2 regions of the Bacillus sp. XF8 genome follow, and region 2 is predicted to be linked to the other one. Evidence: riboswitches for the same ligand, from Rfam matches in the RefSeq annotation. Region 2 holds a riboswitch; the other holds the start of a gene.

Region 1 (10,266 bases), on a different contig from region 2:
TTGTTGATTTCTTAGTTATCGAATGCCCTTTATTTGTCTGTTCCTGTTTATATGTTTCTATCATATTCGCTATCATTAATGGATCTGGACGAAGCATAACGAAAAGTACGAGACCCGCTAACAAAAACGCAGCTGCTGATAATAGGAACGGACCAGCAAGTTTAGGAATACCAATAGAGAGAGCAAAGTTCCCCATTACACCCACTAAGTTTGGTCCCGCTACTGCTCCAAAAGTCGTCATAACCATCGTAGTACTAATAGCAGTTGCCCGTTGCTTCTTATTCGCTAAATCCGTACCGGCATAACGAGCTTGTAAATTTGTAGCCGTACCTGCACCATATATGAGTAAGGAAGCAAGTAAGAGGATGATACTATTCGTTAAAGCTGCAAGTACAACCCCAATAGCACCAAGCCCCCCTACCATAAATCCTGTAGCAAGCCCGACCCGGCGCCCATACCGCTGTGAAAGCCTTCCTACTATTAAAGCCGCTCCTGCAGACCCCATTGTAAACATAGCCGTTGGCAATCCTGCGAATGCATCTGTCCCAAGCATTTGCTGTGCAAGTAGCGCACCTACCGTAATTCCAGCTGCTAACCCCGCACCACCAAACATTTGTGAAATACTTACGATTACTAACGTTCGTTTATATAGCTTTTGTTGTTCTTCTGCTGTATACATATGACTCCTTATTGAACCATCAACTTTATCAAGCATTTTCTCACCATCCTTATCAAAATCCCCTTTTTTAAATGTACTATGGTTAACGTTTCATATTCAATAGCATTTTCATCTGTTCTTTTAGTCCTAAAAGAGAAAAACAAAAAAAACGCCCTAAATACTTTGATTTAGGACAGTTTTTTCTTAGGAACAAATATTTTCAATTTATAAAACTAGTTTTCCCCTTGAAAAATAGGTTTTGTAATGAATGTAGCAACAGGACGTATTTTAAATACAACATACTGTGTAAATAATGCTATTAATACCCCATGTACAATTCCTGCAATTACATCAAGTGGATAATGTACTCCTACCCATATTCTCGAAAAAGCAACACCAAGCGCTAAGAAAAACCAAGTATATTTAAAACGATATGCAGATAGCAATAGTGTAGCTGCAATTACAACAGCTGATGTTGCATGATCACTCGGAAAAGAAGAATTAGCAGCATGCTCTACGAGTTGTGTGATGTTATGTGAGATAAAAGGACGGTCTCTATAAATAAACATCTCAATAATTCTATTTATGGAGTACGCTAAAGTAAACGCAACCATTGATTGAAAAGCCATTACACGAAAATTAGGTTTATTCTTTATCCATAACAGGGCGAGTAATAATATGAAAGCATATTGTACATATTCTGCAAATAGTATCATTACATTATCTATTAATGGATATTGCTGTACCTTATTATTTATAAAATTGAACCATTCATAATCTAAATCTTTAAAATTCATTACATAATCTCCTTTGATACTTTAGTCCACGCTACATTTTAACAAAATATACTTTAGTTATGTTTTTCTATTGGTTTTTTATCCATAAGTGATAATCTATTCAATTTTAAAAGGATTACTAACAATGTACTATCTTATTTTGTGACATTAACATTACATTTTTGTAAGGTTCTTTTTTCATTTTGATCGTTCTACTTATCTATAGTTTTATATAAAAAATTCAATGTTAACAAATACACTAAGATTCACATTTATTTTTAATAAAAAACAAAAAGAACTTGTGAAATTTTCACAAGTTCTCATTTACTATCCAAATGTGTATTTTACAATTTTTCAGCAAAATCGAAGAATAGAACTCAATATGACTTATTCTCAAGCTGTATATGTAGTATACGATGTACCAGCATACTTCTTTTAATTACTACATCTAGTTCATCATTTTGTGGCCGTACTCCATATTACTAAATAAAAATGAAAAAAGATGCCATTGGCATCTTTTTTCATAACATGTATCTACTATTATTTTTTATCTCTAGCCAAATTACTTTTATTTTTTCCATATAACATATAAATAACTAGTCCAAGAATCATCCAAATCATAAAGCGAATCCAGGTAATTTCAGGAAGGCTGATAATAAGATAAAATGAAAAACCAATCCCAATTAAAGGAATCAAAGGAACTAAAGGTGTCTTAAATTTTCTTTCTAAATCCGGTCGTTTTTTTCGTAACACAATGATAGATGAACAAATTAAAATAAACGCTGATAATGTACCAATATTAACCAATTCCGCCACTTCATTAATAGGAGTAACACCTGAAATAATTGCAGTAATAACTCCAATTATTAAAGTTGGACGATGTGGTGTCTTATATTTTGGATGTACTTTTGTAAACCACCTTGGTAACAAACCATCTCTACTCATAGCAAACCATATTCTTGAACCAGCAAGCATAAAGGAGAATAAAACAGATAAAATACCAGTAATAGCTGCAGCAGAAATGAATAAAGTAATCCACTTTAATCCAGCATCACTAAAAATTTTAGCTACCGGTGCGGCATTATTCAATGTATGGTATGGTGCCATACCTGTAATTACTAAAGACATCCCAATATATAGACATAACGCAATAACTAAAGAAATTACTACAGCTCTTGGTAAATCACGTTGTGGATTTTTTGCTTCTTCTGCCGCTGTAGTTAATGTATCGTAACCAAATACAGCAAAAAATACAAGAGCTGCACCACTCATTACACCATTGAAGCCAAAAGGCATAAAAGGATGCCAATTAGCAGAATCAATATAGAAAATTCCTACAGCAATTACTACTAAAATAATACTTAACTTAATGATAACCATAAGGGTATTAAATTTAGATCCCCACTCCATACCTAATGTTAACAAACCGGCAATAGCAAGACTTATTATCATTGCAATTAAATCTACTCTATGACCAGCACCTGTACCTGGAGCGCCTTGAGCCCAAACAGGAATATGAATTCCAATTTGTTGCAGCAATTCTTGCATATAACCAGACCACCCGATGGCAACTACTCCAACTACTAAAATATATTCGAGTAAAAGATCCCATCCAATTAGCCAAGCTACACCTTCCCCCAGTACAGCATAGCTGTAGGTATAAGCACTTCCAGCAACAGGAATTAATCCGGCAAATTCCGCATAACATAATGCAGCAGCTGCACTAGCTAATCCCGCAATGATAAAAGATAAAATAACTGCAGGTCCTGCGTGTTCAGAGGCCGCTACACCAGTTAATACAAAGATACCTACCCCAATAATACCTCCTAAACCAATTGCAGTAAGTTGCCACAATCCTAGAACTCGATTCAATCCACTACTTTTGCGACCTTCTTTTTGTAATTGGTCTATAGATTTCCTTCGAATGAAAGCGTTCATTCTATTTCCTCCTACGATGATTTTAATAAATATGTCGAATTTCAATTATTTTAGCACAATTATGTATTTTTATTCAATTCTTTTTATTACTAAATATGATATGAAAAATATTCCAAATTATAACATTACCAATATTCATATGTATTACTCCTTCTGTACAATGCTATAAGAATAAAAAACGCATATTTTTTCAAAAATCGCACATATTAACTAAAAACTACTATTTTCAATGAATTGGAGACCTATCTATTATGAAAAGAAAAATAATACCCTTAGTCATTGTTATATGTTTAGCACTTCCTTTGCAAACAAGTGCTTATACATTTCAAGAACTACCCGTTGCCTCAAAGTCTAAGCAATGGTATATCGAAATTGATAAATCTAGCAGCACCAATCCAAAGACTTTACAGCCAAAACAAGGCATTTTTGATACATACTACCTACTTGTAAAAAATATCGGTAAAGACGTATCTAATGTATCAGTTGAAATACGCCACAATAATCCAAAATCAAAATCCGCTTTCAAGCCATTCAACAAGTCTGATATGAGTGTGTCATACAGCCGAACGAGTTTTACAGAAATGAAATTCCCATTATATGAAGATACCAATTCATTTGAAGTTGTTATTAGCTGGGAAGAAAATCAATTTAGTTATAACGGTCACCCAGAAAAAGCAGAACAGCAATTTACACAAACATTCGTATTTCACGAACAGTAAGCTCTGCCATTTAGCAGAGCTTACTTATTTTTTTGTAAACATATATTAATCAAATTGGCGAATACTCGGAACAAGTAGCGCGATTGCTACTACTACAATGGCTGCAATGGCTAGAATAATAATTGTCACAACGCCCCCGATTATATTCGCCAACCAGCCAACGACTAAATATCCTAACGGTAATAATGCAAAAGACCCTAACATATCAAGACTTGCCACTCTTCCAAATGCCTCTTCTGGCACGAGTTCTTGCAAACTCGTTTCCCAAATTAAACCGAAAATCATGATCCCAAACCCTTCAATTGCCATTAATCCAATTAATCCGGGAGCCCAGGAAACAAACGGCATTATTAAAAGTGCCGCCCCACTAATAAGGACACCTCCATAAGCGAACAATCCTCGTCTATGCCATCTCTGTCTCCCGCCAAAAATAAGAGCTGCAACCACAGCACCTCCTCCAGAACATGCCATTCCAAGTCCATAGACGAAAGGTTCAAAGTGATGATGTACATTAAATAGCCATGGGATTAATACAACTATAATTCCTGCGTAACAAATATTAATAAATGAAAATGCTAAAATTGTAATCCATAACCATGGATGGCTTTTTAAGACAACAATACCTTCCGTAAAATCTTTTTTAAAATTCATTTTATGATCTGCTGTTTTCTGTACCTTTTTAGCTGTTACATCTTTTAAAAATAATAAACAAATAAATGACAGCAAATAAGTTAATGCATCTAAGCCAAATCCGACCCCAGCCGATGTGACCGAAACAATAAGACCACCAAGCGCCGGACCAATTAAACGGACACCTTGATTACTCATTTGTGTTAATGCGTTAGCTGCATTACGGATTTCCGGTACAAACACCCTCGCCCGCACTGCCGAATATGCAGGTTGAAATAATCCTTCCATTAGCCCATACATTGCTACTAATACATATAAAATAGTGATTGTTAAAGTTTCTTTAAAAATAAGTACCGCAAGAGTTGTCATTAATATGCATCGAACAATATCGGTAAATAACATTAATTTAACTCGATTCATACGATCAACGATTAACCCTGAAAACGGTAAAACAAGAATATTCGGCAGCATATACATAGCCATCGTCATTCCCATAACAACTGTTGAACCTGTTAACGTATATACTACTACCGGAAGAATTACCATTGTAATAGAACTTCCCAGAACGGAAAGCAGTTGACCAATCCATAAGAAAGTAAAAGGACGTGATTTTGTAACAGGTAACAATAAATTGCTTACATAACTCCCCTTATTTTCCGTTTGTATCTCTCCTTGCATATGTATCCCCTTCCTCTAAGCATCTTCCTTCTTTTTCCTTACATTATAACATTTAATTTTCTTTTTTTTCTTATAATTAAGACTTTTAATACACAAAACATCAATACATTTCAATATCAAATAACACTTATAAACGATCTATTTCTATATTTTTATTCAGATTAAATAGTTTTAATTTTCTAAATATTAACGAAGTACTTGATTTCCTAAAATATTTTAATTATTATAAAACAAATGTTACCAATAACTTCATAAACCAAACACTCTCGCCCAAAACGTGAGATAGAGGTTGCAGCGCTTATAAGTATTCTAAAGGAGACACAGAGATGTCGATGAGTTTAGAAAAAAGGAAGTGTTGCCGAAATTGATAAATTTCTCTGCATTTATCAATTGGGGCTGTTTTCGAATAGAGACAGAACTGTCATATATACAGACGTGTATGTATGAAGAGCTATCTACAAAAAAGAGATATCATTCTTTATATGATATTCCTTTTTTGGCGGTTTTTTTATTAGCTCCTTTTTCTGTTTCCCTTTTCCTGTAACAGCACCATCCTCACCTATTTGAGATGGTGTTTTTTGTTTTTCTTTGTGGTAACTACAGGAATATTGGGGATTTATACTTTTCCTCCCATATGTGTTTTACACACCTTTCCTGCTCTATTCATAAAAATGGACGAAAGAAGGAATTTATAATGGAAACAATTGTGCAAAAATTTGGTGGTACTTCTGTCGGAAGTATCCAACGCATTCAACATGTAGCAGATTTAATTATTGAAGAATATGAACGAAGTCATAGCGTTGTTACAGTTGTCTCTGCAATGGGAAAAAGTACAGATGAACTCGTTGCACTTGCTACCGCTATTACAGAAAATCCGAGTAAACGTGAAATGGATATGCTTCTAACAACTGGTGAACAAGTTACTATTTCTTTATTAACAATGGCACTGCAAGCAAAAGGATACGACGCTATTTCACTAACTGGTTGGCAAGCTGGTATTACGACAGAATCTGTGCATAGTAGCGCACGGATTACTGATATTAATACAGAACGTATTCAATCACATTTACAAAAAGGTACGATTGTAATTGTTGCTGGTTTCCAAGGATTAAGTGAGGAAAACGAAATTACAACACTTGGTCGCGGTGGTTCTGATACAACTGCTGTTGCATTGGCCGCTGCGCTTAAAGCGAAAAAATGTGATATTTACACAGACGTAACAGGTGTATACACGACTGACCCACGTGTCGTAAAAGACGCTTATAAACTCGATGAAATTTCTTATGATGAAATGTTAGAACTCGCAAACCTTGGTGCTAGTGTACTACATCCACGTGCTGTTGAATTCGCAAAAAATCATAACGTAGTTTTAGAAGTTCGTTCAAGTATGGAACAAGAAAACGGAACAATTGTAAGGGGAGAATGTAACATGGAACAACAATCAATCGTAAAAGGTATTGCATTTGAAGACAATATTACACGCGTAACAATTAAAGGATTAGAACAAGGATCACTTTCAACTGTTTTCTCTACATTGGCCGCTGCTCATATTAATGTAGATATTATTATTCAAAGCATTACAAATGAAGGCACTGTACATCTATCCTTTTCTATTCATTCTAATGACTTAAGAGAAACGCTAGAAGTATTAGAACAAAATCAAGAAGCACTTCACTATGAATCTGTAGAATATGAAAATCATCTAGCTAAAGTATCTATTGTCGGATCTGGCATGGTATCCAATCCAGGTGTTGCCGCTGACATGTTCTCTACATTAAAAGACGAAAATATTCATATTAAAATGGTAAGTACATCTGAAATTAAAGTCTCTGTTGTCATTGATCGCCTTCATTTAGTAGATGGTGTAGAAGCACTTCATCAATCGTTTATGGCCAAAATTGAACCATTAGTACAGATGAATTAAATTTATTTTCATAATAACAACAAAGAGCATAGTCTTTGTTGTTATTTTTTATCTAGCAAAATAGTATTATGTTACACTATTACATGTGAAATATTTTCCAAATATCTTTCTAACAGATTCGAAAAACATGTAAAGGTGGATCCATAATGAGAACAGAAAAAATCCTTTTAGTAGATGATGAGCAAGGCATACTAGATATGTTAGTACTTACCCTAAAGAAAGAAAGCTTCATTCATATAACAACCGCTCTAAACGGAACGGACACGTTAAATCTAGTTAAAAATTGTTCATTCGATATCATCTTACTCGATGTTATGCTACCAGATATAGACGGCTTCGAATTATGTAGACAAATACGAAACTATACAAATACTCCTATTCTATTTGTGACAGCGCGCTCTAGTGACTTAGATAAATTAACAGGTTTAGGGATTGGCGGGGACGATTACATAACAAAGCCATTTAATCCTTTAGAAGTCGCTGCACGAATTAATGTCCAACTACGTAGACAAAATATGATAAAAGAAAATCGCAATGAAGAAAATTTGAACCTACATTTTGAATCCTTTTCTCTATATCCTAGCGAGGGACTGATAACTGTAAACGGAGAATCTGTACATTGCACTGCTAAAGAACTAGAATTACTTACTTTCTTATGCACACATCCAAATCGAATTTTCACTGCTGAACAATTGTACGAACAAGTATGGGGACTGACTTCCATGGGTGATGATAAAACAGTAGTAATGCATATTTCTAAATTACGTAAAAAAATAGAAGAAGATCCTAGATCCCCTACATACATTGTTAATTTGAGAGGAATTGGCTATAAATTTATCCCGCATACTAAGGAGCAACAAAAATGAAAATCGGTTTCAGGCTAGGCTTTCATTTTATTCGTAGTTTATTTATCGGTACTTTTTTTATGGGGATCTTCATGGCAATCTTAATGGAAGGTATACTACCTCTTATTGGAATAAATAAAGATGACAAAGACACGGAAGCCCTTATCGTTTTTAGTCTATTTATATGTACTCTTATTTTAGGTGCTATTATATATGGATGGCATATCGGGAAACCTTTATTTCGAATGATTTCATGGATTAACCATCTAGCAGAAGGTTCTTACGTGACACCAGAAAATACGAAACAAATGTACAATAAAAAAACAGGGAAATTAAAAGGCCCTTATCGCTTATATAAAGATGTCTTTCTAAATATAGAACATTTAACAAACAGATTACGAGAAATAGAGAATGAACGAGAACAACTTGAGAAAATGAAACGCGAATGGATGGCAGGAATCTCTCATGATTTAAAGACACCCCTCACTTATATTACAGGGTACAGTGCGCTTATGCTATCGCCAGATCATAAGTGGAGTCAGGAAGAACAAGAGAAGTTTTTGCAAGAGATTCAGCAAAAAGGTGATCATATGAAAGAGTTAATTGAAGACTTAAATCTTTCATTCCGTCTTGAAGGTTCACAGATTCCATTAAGAAAAGAAGAAATAAACATTGTTGAATTTACTAGAAGAATGATAGCTGATATAACAAATGATCCACGGTCTGAACACTATCATTTTAGTTTTCAATCAGATGAAACAAAAATAATGATTCCCATTGATACAAAATTACTCTACCGTTCTTTACAAAACTTATTTATGAACGCCGTTTTACATAACCATAAAGGAACGAAAATTCATACCACTATCTCATTACAGGACGATGTACACATTATAATAGAAGATACTGGAATCGGCATGGATGAAATGACAGTTCAAAATCTATTTAAACAATACTACCGAGGTACAGCTACAAACGTTTCAAGTGAAGGCACTGGTCTTGGAATGGCGATCGCTCATAAAATTATAACTGCACACGGCGGAACAATTCATGTAGACAGCGAAATAAAGAATGGGACAACAATTCATATTACTCTTCCAATTTTATAGTAATTCTTATCGATCCAAAATATAGTTTGATTAAAGTAAGGATTCTTTTCGTTTCATTTAACAACATAAAATTTAATCCAACACTAAAAAAACCAATTTCTCTTTTTTTACACATGAGAAATTGGTTTTTTCTAGTTTTTTAGAAATTGAATCGGTCTAAAAATTTCAATCTGTTACCTATATTCAGCTCCCGAAAAAAACACCTATAAGGGAATAGATAATAATAGTTGAAAATAAAATTGTCATATGGAAAAGCGAAAAAATAAACAATGATTTTGCCCATTTCTCTGAATCCATTTTTTTATAACCATAAATACTTAAGGCAAGCCATAAAATGCTTAAAAGAAGTGATACTAACATAAGACCAATGCTTAATGAACCTAAAAGAACACTTATTATAATTAAAATAATTAAATACACATTCGTTTGTACATATGTCCTTTTAATCCCTTTCACTACTGGAAGCATTGGAACATTTGCAGCCTTATACTCATCATGTTTACGAATAGCTATCGCATAGAAATGAGGCATTTGCCAAATAATCATGATAATAAAAAGACCGATGATAGCTGGATGCGTTATATCAGGATACATAGCGGCCCAGCCAATGAGTGGCGGCATTGCCCCTGAAATACTCCCTATCTCTGTGTTATAAATTGTTCTTCTTTTACTCCACATTGTATATGGTACAACGTACAAAAATAAACCTAAAAATCCTAATAATGCTGCTAAATATGTAGTTAGCGCAAGAAATACTAAACCGGAGATTGTCATCAATATGCCAAGCCATAGTACCGTCTTAGGACTTATGTCTCCGGTTACAGTTGGTCTATTTTTTGTTCTCTCCATGATAGAATCAATATCACGATCATACAGATTATTAAATGCTCCTGCTGCTCCTATTATTAAAATCGAGCCGATTATAGCAAATATAATCTCCGGAATTTTTTCAAACGGGCTAAGCTTATATTTATATAGAGCCAATGTTA
Region 2 (10,266 bases):
GAAAAGACAATAAGAATATTCATAAGGACGATGAAAAGGAATCGGCGGGCAAAGGCTACTGGTCCACAGTAGGAAAGATTGCAGTAGCTGACCTTGCTTTTGCAATTGATTCGATACTAGCTGCAGTTGCTCTTGCTCTGGGTCTTCCAGATTCACCGCTAGACGATTTCGGTGGTATGGATGGAGGTCAGTTCATTGTTGTTCTTCTTGGAGGTATTGCCGGACTTGTCTTAATTAAATTTGCAGCAATCTGGTTTGTGCAACTTCTTGAAAAACGTCCAGCATTGGAAACAACAGCATATGCAATTGTTGCATGGGTCGGTGTCAAACTTGCTGTAATTACACTTGCCCATGAGGATATTGGTGTCTTAGATCATCATTTTCCACACAGTACATCTTGGACTTTGATCTTCTATGGAGTATTAGTCGGTATTGCCCTAATTGGTTGGTTTGCACCGAGAGATAAGTCATTTCAGAAAAATTCTACAAGGGAATAATGAAGAATCCCCCACGCTTCGGTTAAGAAATAGGGGGGACTATTCATTTTTTATCGATAAGCCATATACAAGTGTCTCACTAGGGATCGTAATACTAAAACCGGTTGTTTTATAATCGAGTTTTAACGTATCTCCTGTATAGTCTTTTGTAAAATCATCCATTTGAATGATAAGCTGCTCATCTTCATAAACAACTTCGTTCGAATTATACTCATCGAAAATTAAATCAATATCAACAAATATACTACAAGAGTTTGTCATTGTTCCTCTAATACGTATGATGTTTTTGTTATTTGCGTTGAATTTATGTAGTACTGCTTTTGCCTTATCAGTTACGCGAATGTTCATGGAATCCCAACCTTTGTTTATAGTTCTTATTCTATTATTGCAAAAACATGAGAAATAGGGAAGGAAAGGGATTCAATGAATGATAAGTGTATAGGAATCACGGTTTGAAAAGTAAGGATGGTACTGTAAATGTTTGTGTTAAGCATAACTCGTCATTACTCACTTTCTCAACTTCTTCATACTGAATTTCATTCTTTTGGTAGAATTTTTTCCAGAAATTCACCGCTGCTTTATTGCTTTTTAATTGCATTACATAATAGGTTCCTTCGTGCTGCTTTAACAGTTCTAGAATTGCTAGCTCTGCTATCTTTTTTCCACGGTACGCTTTTAATATGAAAAGATCGTTAATGCAGCAGTCTGTTCCTGATACGGTGAATGGTGGTTTCGCGAATAGAAGAAATCCGACATATTTTTCTTCAAATGTAATGAAGTAAGGAGAAAGCTCATCACGGTTAAAAATAAGTTCAAAAGCATCAAATTCAAAAAATCCATTCTCATTCGGATGAAGGGTAGAGGAGAATTCGGATAAATCATGTAAGTATAACGAATAAAAATTTCTTAATATCTCTCTTTGCTCTGTAGAAACAGCTTCAAGGGTAATATTCATTTTAATCCCGCCTTTTGTAAAAATAACTCCTTTGAAATCTGAAAGTACAGCATACCTTCATACTCGTGGAGAGATTTCTCTAAGTTTTGTACAGTTTCTTTGAATTGAAATCCAAGTTTTTCTAATACATGAATAGATTTTTTGTTTTCTGGAAAGACGGAGGCCATAATCGTTTCGATTCCAATGATTGAAAAAGCATATTGTAAAAGAGCTGATGTTGCTTCGGTTGCATACCCTTTTCCCCATGTATCATGAGAAAGTGCGTAATATAGTTCAGTTGAAGCTGGTTCGAAATCAGAGGGACCTAATCCGCAGTAACCTATGAATTTTTGAGAAATGTTTTCTATAATAGAAAGATTGAATTTAGCGATATGGTTTATAGAATTCTTTTTATTCATGTCTATGCTCCAGCTGATGATATCTTCAATTTCCTTGTACGAATAAATAGGTTCTGGGATATAGAGGTGTACTTCAGGTTGTTTTTGCAATTCATATAAGGCTGGTGCATCAGTAATTTGATAAGGGCGTATATGTAATCTTTCTGTTTCAAGTTTTGCATTTATAAACATGCGGCACCTTCTTTATATAAAAAATTCACACATAATACACTGTTCGACAAAAAGTAAATATATCCTTTCAATAGAGACATTCATTTAGATGAAGTGAATCTTTGAGTAAGGGGGGATTAAGATAAAAAAATAACAGCAAACATTATAATGTTTGCTGTTATTTATCAATTATAGTTCACATTTATCAAGAGGAATTACTTTTGTTTTCTTTGTAAATTTATATCCTAACCACATCGCAAGGAAGAGAGGTAAGCCGATATAAGAAACAAGTACACCATTCCAATCGATAGACTCGCCCATAAATGCTCCGTAATTTTGTCCTAAAATGACAATGACACAAAGTGCAAATGCGAAGATTGGACCAAATGGGAACCATTTTGCTTTATACGGTAAATCATTTAAGTCTTTTCCTTGTGCGATATATGCTTTACGGAATCGGTAATGGCTGATTGCGATACCTACCCATGCGATAAAACCGGACATTCCAGATGCATTTAATAGCCAAACATATACAACACCGTCTCCAAATAAGGAAGCTAGGAAAGCGACGCAGCCAACTACTGAAGTTGCGATTAACGCGTTAACAGGTACGCCGCGGCTATTTAATTTACCTAGAAATTTCGGTGCTTTTCCTTGTCGTGCTAAATCCCAAAGCATACGAGTTGATGCGTACATGCCTGAGTTACCAGCAGATAAAACTGCAGTTAAAATAACAGCATTCATAACAGAAGCAGCAAATGCAACTCCAGCTTTCTCAAATACAAGTGTAAATGGACTTACTGTTACATCACTAGCTGCAAGACTTTCAGTTGTATACGGAATTAATAGACCGATAACAAGAATTGCAAAGATATAAAATAATAGGATGCGCCAAAAGATTGAACGAATTGCTTTTGGAATGCTGCGCTCTGGATCGGCAGTTTCACCAGCAGCTACACCTAATAATTCAGTTCCTTGGAATGAGAAACCAGCCGCCATAAATACGCCGATGATTGCCATGATGCCACCGTTAAATGGTGCATCTGCAACTGTGAAGTTTTTAAAACCTACTGGTTCACCACCCATGATGCCGAAAATCATCATAAATCCAACAATTAAAAAGATAATAACAGTTGCTACTTTAATAAGGGCAAACCAATATTCTGCCTCACCAAATCCTTTAACAGATAAGTAATTTAAAAGAAACATAATGACTAAACAAAGGCCACTCCAAATAAGGGAAGGCGTATTTGGGAACCAAAACTTCATAATTAATGTAACTGCAGCAAGTTCAGCTGCGATTGTAATTGCCCAGTTATACCAATAATTCCAGCCGAGTGCAAATCCAAGAGATGGATCAACAAATTTTGTTGCATATGTGCTAAATGAGCCAGCAACAGGCATATATGCGGCTAATTCAGCTAAGCTTGTCATTAAAAAGTAAACCATAATTCCGATTGCCGCATAAGCTAAGAGAGCTCCACCGGGCCCTGCTGTGTGAATGACACCACCACTGGCAAGAAAGAGCCCGGTACCAATTGTACCGCCGAGAGAAATCATTGTAAGGTGGCGAGATTTTAATCCGCGTCTTAGTTCACCTTGTCCTTGTGTAGATTGAGTTTTAGAGGTAGCTTGATTCGTTGCGCTATTCATGTTCAACACTCCTTTTCTTGTAAGATAGGAAGGAACGGGGGAGAAAAATACAAAAAACCGCCAAAGGAATTTGGCGGAACGTTTCACAAATAACCACCCCATCATACCCTTCCGTTAAGATAGCACCCCACGTTTACACGGTATTTTGTAAACGTGACAGTTCTGTTCCTATTCGGAGACAGACCCAGCTCGTACTTCCAGAGAAGAAATACGAACTTCGGCAGCATTTCCTTTCGAACGGAGTCATTGACATCCTCTGTGTCTAAGCCGTTCTACTAATAAAAGCCGCAACCTCTACCTCATCGGATTGATGAGGATTTATTCATTGCTGTGATTTTTAATATATGGCAATTGTAATTAGTTTCTGAAAATATTGCAAGGAATTTTTGTAGGAAAATATCAAAAAAAATCGGTTATTGTATAGGAAACGTTTTCAAAATTCCACCCGAACCTACTTGATATGTAAAAAATGAAGAAAAAATTGTTATACAAATGTTTCGCAAAAAGATATGGAAAATCCTTTAAAGTTAAAAGAAAATTCAGAAAAATAAAATTCGACATTGACTATAAACAAAATAAAGAGTGCCTAAGAGTGTAAAAAAGGTAAGCAAACTTATCGTTTGCTTACCTTAGTATTTTACATCACCTTATTTAAGGCAAAACTCGCTTTTGTCCAGTCGTATATCCAACGTTTTGCTTTGTAAGTTGGGAATGATTTCGAACTGAGATGAAAAGTGCAATGATAACGATAAGACCTACAACAATATAGGAAAGGGTAATAATGGTTGGATCCACTTTAAATGATGTAAGTAGCGTCCGAATATTTGTAAAAATTATCAGTCCACCAACAAGTACACCCAGTAAGTGTGAAGGTACAATTCGTACTAACCATGCAGCAATTGGAGCTGCTAGAATGCCACCGAGCATAAGGGCAAATACCCAAACCCAGCTAACTTGTTCCCATCCTAATGAAATGAAAAATCCGATAGTTGCTGCTAAAGATACTGGGAATTCACTCGTATCAACGGAACCAATGACTTTTCGTGCTTCATTTCCACGCGCGAGAAGTACCGGTGTAGTGATAGGTCCCCAGCCACCTCCGCCAGTTGAATCAACAAATCCAGCGAACAACCCTAATGGGATAAGCTGCTTTCCAGACATACGTTTATTTGATTTGGCAATTTGTTTTTGAATAATAAATCGTAATAAAATATAGACACCTAATGTAAATAAAAAGAGTGAAATGTATGGTTTAATTAAATCGCCAGGCAAGTTACTTAAAAAGCATGCACCGACAAAGGCACCGATTGCACCAGGTAATGTCAGTCTTGATACGGTATACTTATCAACGTTTCCAAATCGAATATGTGACACGCCAGAAGCTGCGGTTGTAACAACTTCAGCTAAATGAACGGATGCGGAAGCGACAGCAGGTGCAATTCCAAACATTAATAATAATGAGGAAGACGTTACTCCGTACGCCATCCCAAGTGCCCCGTCAATGAGTTGAGCAAAAAAACCAATAATAGCAAAGACAATTAATTTCTGCATGTATAATCCCCCTGTAATAATAAATAAAAAAGGCTCTTTTCCCTAATGAGAAAAGAGCCTTTGGTTTTTCCAATCAGCTTTAATGTTAATTTTTTATTATTATAATGCATATTAATCTTATAAAGCAACTAGGTTTTAAAAGTTTTTTAATTGAATGAAATAACAGAACAATTATATAATAATAAGATGTAATGAAGAGGAGGGGGAAAACCATGTTAGCATTTGATCATCTCGTTCATGCTGTTAGATGTACACCACAAGAAGTTGAAAAACAAATGAGGGAACTTGGGTTTCATACTGTACAGGGCGGGGAACATACGAACTGGGGAACATGGAATAGTTTATGTTATTTTGACTTATCGTATATTGAATTTTTAGCAGTGCAACATGAGGATAAAGCAAAACAAGCGGATAATCCACTAGTCCGGGAAACGGTAGAGAAATTACAAGATGGAGAAGGCATGCTTCAAATTGCTCTTCGTACAGATTATATTGAAGAACTAGCTGTAAAACTCGTAGAAAAAGGATTACAAGTCAAAGGCCCATTTGAAGGAAAACGAATGAGAAATGACGGCCATCTTATAAAATGGAAAATGTTATTTGTGGAACAGGAAGAGAGTAGTCCGAAACTCCCTTTTTTTATACAGTGGGAAGAATCTGATGAGAGTAGAAGGTTAGATTTACAAGAGGTAGGCGTTATTGCCCCGCATAGCAACGAGGTAAAAGAAATTCAGACCATATACTATGCTGTGAAAAATGTACGTGAAACAGTAGAAAGATGGAAAGAGATACTCGAAGTACAAGTGACTTTACCTGAAAATCATAAAGAATGGAATGCGCTTTGTCAAAGTGTATTGCTTGAAAATATTAATGTGCAGTTTTGTGAACCTATTGGTGAAGGGCTGGTACAAAATCATTTAATAAACTATGGAGAACTTCCTTTTGCGGTTGAATTTCAAGGAGGGAATAAACAGAAGAATAGACAAGAAATTTTAGGAAGCCTGTACATATATTAATTGGGGTGATCTAGATGAAAGAGCTGTTAAGGGAGTTAGAACAACAATTGGATTGGCCTCCTATAGTAAAATGTACTCTTATTCCAAAAGGTTTTTCGTTTGATCAAAAGTATAAAATTGAATTAGAAAATGATGAACGTTATTTTATTAAAGTGTGTGATATTGCAACTCGTGAACGTAAACATGAAGAATATGAATATATGTGTCATTTCGAATCATTAAGTATACCAATGCCAAAACTACTTGATTTCGTAAATCTTGGTAAATTGAATCAATGTGTACAAGTGTTTGAATGGATTAGCGGAGAAAACGGTGAAGACATACTTGGCAAGTTGACTGAGAAAGAGCAATATACGGCTGGAAAAAGGGCAGGAGAAGTATTAAAGACCATTCATACAATGAAAAAAGATGATGTAGAAGAACCTTGGGAAGTGTATAGATGGAATAAATACGAGAGATACTTGCAAGCACTAGCAGAATATAAAGTGGATTTTATTGATTTGAACGCTGTTTTAGCTTTTGTGGAAAATCATAAGAGTTTACTACATAATCGTCCGACTGTCTTTTTGCATGATGATTTTCACCCAGCAAATATTATGATTCATCAAAATAAGTTTTGTTCAGTAATCGATTTTGCGAGATTTGATTTTGGGGATCCTATTCATGATTTTTATAAAATGGCTTTATTTACAACTGATATAAGTATACCGTTTGCAGTTGGACAAGTTCATGGGTATTGTGAAGGGAAGCCATCACTTCATTTTTGGAAATTATATGCATTGTATGCAGCGATGATTTTTCCAGCGGATATTGTGTGGGCAAATCGAGTCACACCTAATTTGCTAGATGGAATGAAAATGAGGTTAAGAAGGATTTTAGAAGAACATAATAGTTTTACATCCTATATCCCAAGTTGGTATAAATCTTTTAATGAAGATATAATAAATATAGAATAATTGGAGGTGCTCATATGGATAAAATAGCAGTTATTTCAGATATTCATGGTAATATTCCTGCGCTAGAGGCAGTTCTTGAAGATATTAAATTAAGAGGAATAGAACGGATTTTTTGCTTAGGTGATTTAGTAGGAAAAGGACCACAGTCTAGTGACGTAATTGAGAGAGTGCGGGAAGAATGTGAGCAGGTTGTCATGGGGAATTGGGATGATTTTATAACAAAACCTACTGAATTCGAGACATTACAGTGGCATCAAAGACAGCTCTCAGAAGAACATGCGGACTATTTAAGAGGGTTACCGTTTTCAATTGATTTTATCATGAGCGGGAAATTCATTAGAATGTTTCATGCTTCGCCTAGAAGTCTATATGAAAGAGTTCAACCGTATGCTTCAAGAGAAGAGCGCATAAGCATGTTTGAAAATAGTAATCTGACAGAAAATATGGAAGGTGAAAGAACACCGGATGTTGTCTGTTATGGAGATGTTCATCAAGCTTATGTCCAAAATTTTAGAGGAAAAACATTATGTAACGCAGGGAGCGTAGGAAATCCGCTCGAGATTACACAAGCTTCTTATTTAATTTTTGAAGGGCTATATAATCAAAAAGAAACAGCTAGTTTCTCGATTCAACTTGTTCGGGTTCCGTATGACATTGAACTGGCGATAAAGTTAGCGAAAGAAGCAGAAATGCCAGAGCTTGATGCTTATATCCAAGAGCTGACTACAGCTAAGTATCGTGGATTAAAAAAATAGACTGATGTATTTAGGATAGTGTGAAAAGCGCTACTAAGATAATGAATAATTTACAAGAGAGGTGAGTTTCTTTGTGGGAAGAAACAAATGCAGAAATTCTTGAAGTTATATTTTCAAGGTATGTTTTCGGCAATGAATTCACACAAGGAAATTATAGGAGAAGAGTAAAATTAACAATTCAATTTACCTTAAAAAACGGAGAAAAAGTGATTGCTACAAGGAAAGTAGGGACATTTGTAAAAAATAGATGGATGTTTGAAAGAGGAAAGTGGGTATCCATTTTATATAAAATGGATAATCCTAAAAAATTCAAATTAAAATATCATATTTAAAAGTGGGAATTACCATTCATTTGTATATGGTGTATGATTATTATATACATAGGGTTCTCCAGAAACTCCCTAGATAAATAGGAGGGAATAGTATGAATAAAAGGTTTAGAACATTAATGAAAATTACGCCTCCCCTAAGTGTGTTTTTTATCTTAATTGGCTTAACGATGGGAATATTAGGTGCGTTAGATCATGATTTAAAAACAATAACTGCATCACTATTTATCATTACGCAATCTGTACTTGCTATCATATATACGAAGTCTTTTAAAAAAATATGGGGGCAATAAGCTCAAAATGAAAAAGTGCAAGGAAATTCCTTGCACTTTTTCATTTTAATATTTTGTTCGTAATCCATTACGCTGAGAAGAGGGGAGATTTGTCGATCCATTACCCGTTCGAGAATAAGAAAGATTGTAAAAGGGATTTATTTTTCACAAACTTTAATAGCAGCGTGTAAACGAGAGATTCCCTCATCTATTTGATTGATATCTACTTTTCCGTATGATAAACGAATATAGCCATCCTTTGCTCCAAAAATACTACCGGGCATAAAGGCTACTTGCTGTTTTAAACTTTGCATAATAAGCTGTTTTTCGTTTATAGGCTCCTTTAATTTCCCCCAAATGTAAATCCCGCCACTTGGGTTTGAAAAAGAAATTTTATCCTGAAGATAGCAGTTTAAGGAATCGACAAGAATATCTCTTTTTTGTACTAGCTGTTTTCGTAATTGTGTCATATGCGTATCGAAAGAAACAGTCTCAAAAAATTGTTGCATAAGCCACTGAGGGAATATGCTCATTCCTAATTCCATTTGATGCCTTGCATCTGATAATCGCTCCACTACGGACTGCGGAGCAACAAGCCAACCAATCCGAAGACCTGGCGCAATCATTTTGGATAACGAATGAACATAAATGACAGTTCCGTTCTCATCAATGGATTTTAAAGTTGGACAAGGCTGTTTATTTTCTAATGTTAGTAGACTCGATGGGTCATCCTCAACAATTGGAATTCGCAGGTCTGCACATAGTGATAACAGTTTCTTTCTCCGATTTGGATGAAGCATTGTACCGGTTGGGTTTTGGAAATTCGGATTTAAAAAAATCATTTTAATCCGGTGCTTTCGATATAGTTCATGTACATCTTCCGGGTTAATTCCATACTCATCAACAGGCAATGGGAAAATTCGAATACCTGCAGATTGGAAGAGAGGTAAAGAGTAACAATGTGATGGACTTTCAAAAGCAACTGCATCACCTGGGTTTAATAAACATTGAACAATGAGGTGAAGCGCTTGCTGAGCGCCGGAAGTAATCATAATAGATTGCTCAGTTGCATCAATGTGTAAATGTTCCTTCATATACTTTGCTACAGCTTGTCGTAGTGGTAGATAGCCTTGCGGATGATCATAGCTAAGTGATTGTGTTAAAGGCTGTTTATGTAAAATTTCTTGCAACTGCTCATGGGGAAACAGATTACAACCAAGTTCTCCATTTGCGAAATCAATGATATTTTCATTTTGCTGTACTTGTTCTCGAATATGGCGAAGTAGTGGTAAATTCGGCAAAAAAGTACCACCTTCTATGAAACCTCTCCAATTTGGTGTGAATGTTGGAGAAACGCCCCACATATGTGTACTTACACGTGTGCCCTTTCCAGTTGTACTTTCCACAATTCCCATAGCACGTAGTTCATTATAAGCAGTTGTAACAGTACTTCGGTTTACAGTGAGTTGTAGAGCTAATTTTCGCTCTGAAGGGAGAAAACTACCAGGTGGAAGTTCTCCGTACATAATACGTCTTTCAATAAAATCAACAACTTGTTGGTAAATTGGAATCTTGCTATCAGTATCTAACTTCCATTCCATTTATAACGTCTCCTTATTCCTTATCTAGTTTTATTATAGCAAATTGGCTGGGTGAAAAAACAGCCAATTGGACGGTGTGATATCCAGCCAATTTTACTATGCTAAGGTAGTGGAAGGGGAGATTCGGATGAAA

Evidence for each region. A riboswitch is a leader RNA that binds a small molecule or an ion and turns the genes downstream of it on or off. The one in region 2 is predicted to bind lysine.
Region 1: linked by a shared signal. The riboswitch ahead of J4P91_RS02875 (aspartate kinase) and the one ahead of J4P91_RS12485 (amino acid permease) in region 2 are both predicted to bind lysine.

What each region holds. Positions count from the first base shown of each region.
Region 1 is NZ_JAGDQK010000002.1:457,546-467,811, reverse strand. It holds gene J4P91_RS02900 (MFS transporter) at 1-715, opposite strand, end outside; gene J4P91_RS02895 (undecaprenyl-diphosphatase) at 892-1,455, opposite strand; gene J4P91_RS02890 (amino acid permease) at 1,975-3,372, opposite strand; gene J4P91_RS02885 (hypothetical protein) at 3,624-4,091, shown strand; gene J4P91_RS02880 (MFS transporter) at 4,137-5,399, opposite strand; lysine riboswitch at 5,675-5,861, shown strand; gene J4P91_RS02875 (aspartate kinase) at 6,094-7,323, shown strand; gene J4P91_RS02870 (response regulator transcription factor) at 7,470-8,189, shown strand; gene J4P91_RS02865 (sensor histidine kinase) at 8,186-9,277, shown strand; gene cyoE (heme o synthase) at 9,461-10,266, opposite strand, start outside.
Region 2 is NZ_JAGDQK010000019.1:52,534-62,799, forward strand. It holds gene J4P91_RS12465 (TerC family protein) at 1-497, shown strand, start outside; gene J4P91_RS12470 (iron-sulfur cluster biosynthesis family protein) at 537-845, opposite strand; gene J4P91_RS12475 (GNAT family N-acetyltransferase) at 943-1,452, opposite strand; gene J4P91_RS12480 (GNAT family N-acetyltransferase) at 1,449-2,021, opposite strand; gene J4P91_RS12485 (amino acid permease) at 2,190-3,653, opposite strand; lysine riboswitch at 3,766-3,958, opposite strand; gene J4P91_RS12490 (sulfite exporter TauE/SafE family protein) at 4,305-5,204, opposite strand; gene J4P91_RS12495 (VOC family protein) at 5,417-6,220, shown strand; gene J4P91_RS12500 (aminoglycoside phosphotransferase family protein) at 6,235-7,176, shown strand; gene J4P91_RS12505 (metallophosphoesterase family protein) at 7,191-7,931, shown strand; gene J4P91_RS12510 (hypothetical protein) at 8,003-8,263, shown strand; gene J4P91_RS12515 (hypothetical protein) at 8,356-8,553, shown strand; gene pdxR (MocR-like pyridoxine biosynthesis transcription factor PdxR) at 8,691-10,133, opposite strand; gene J4P91_RS12525 (DMT family transporter) at 10,261-10,266, shown strand, end outside.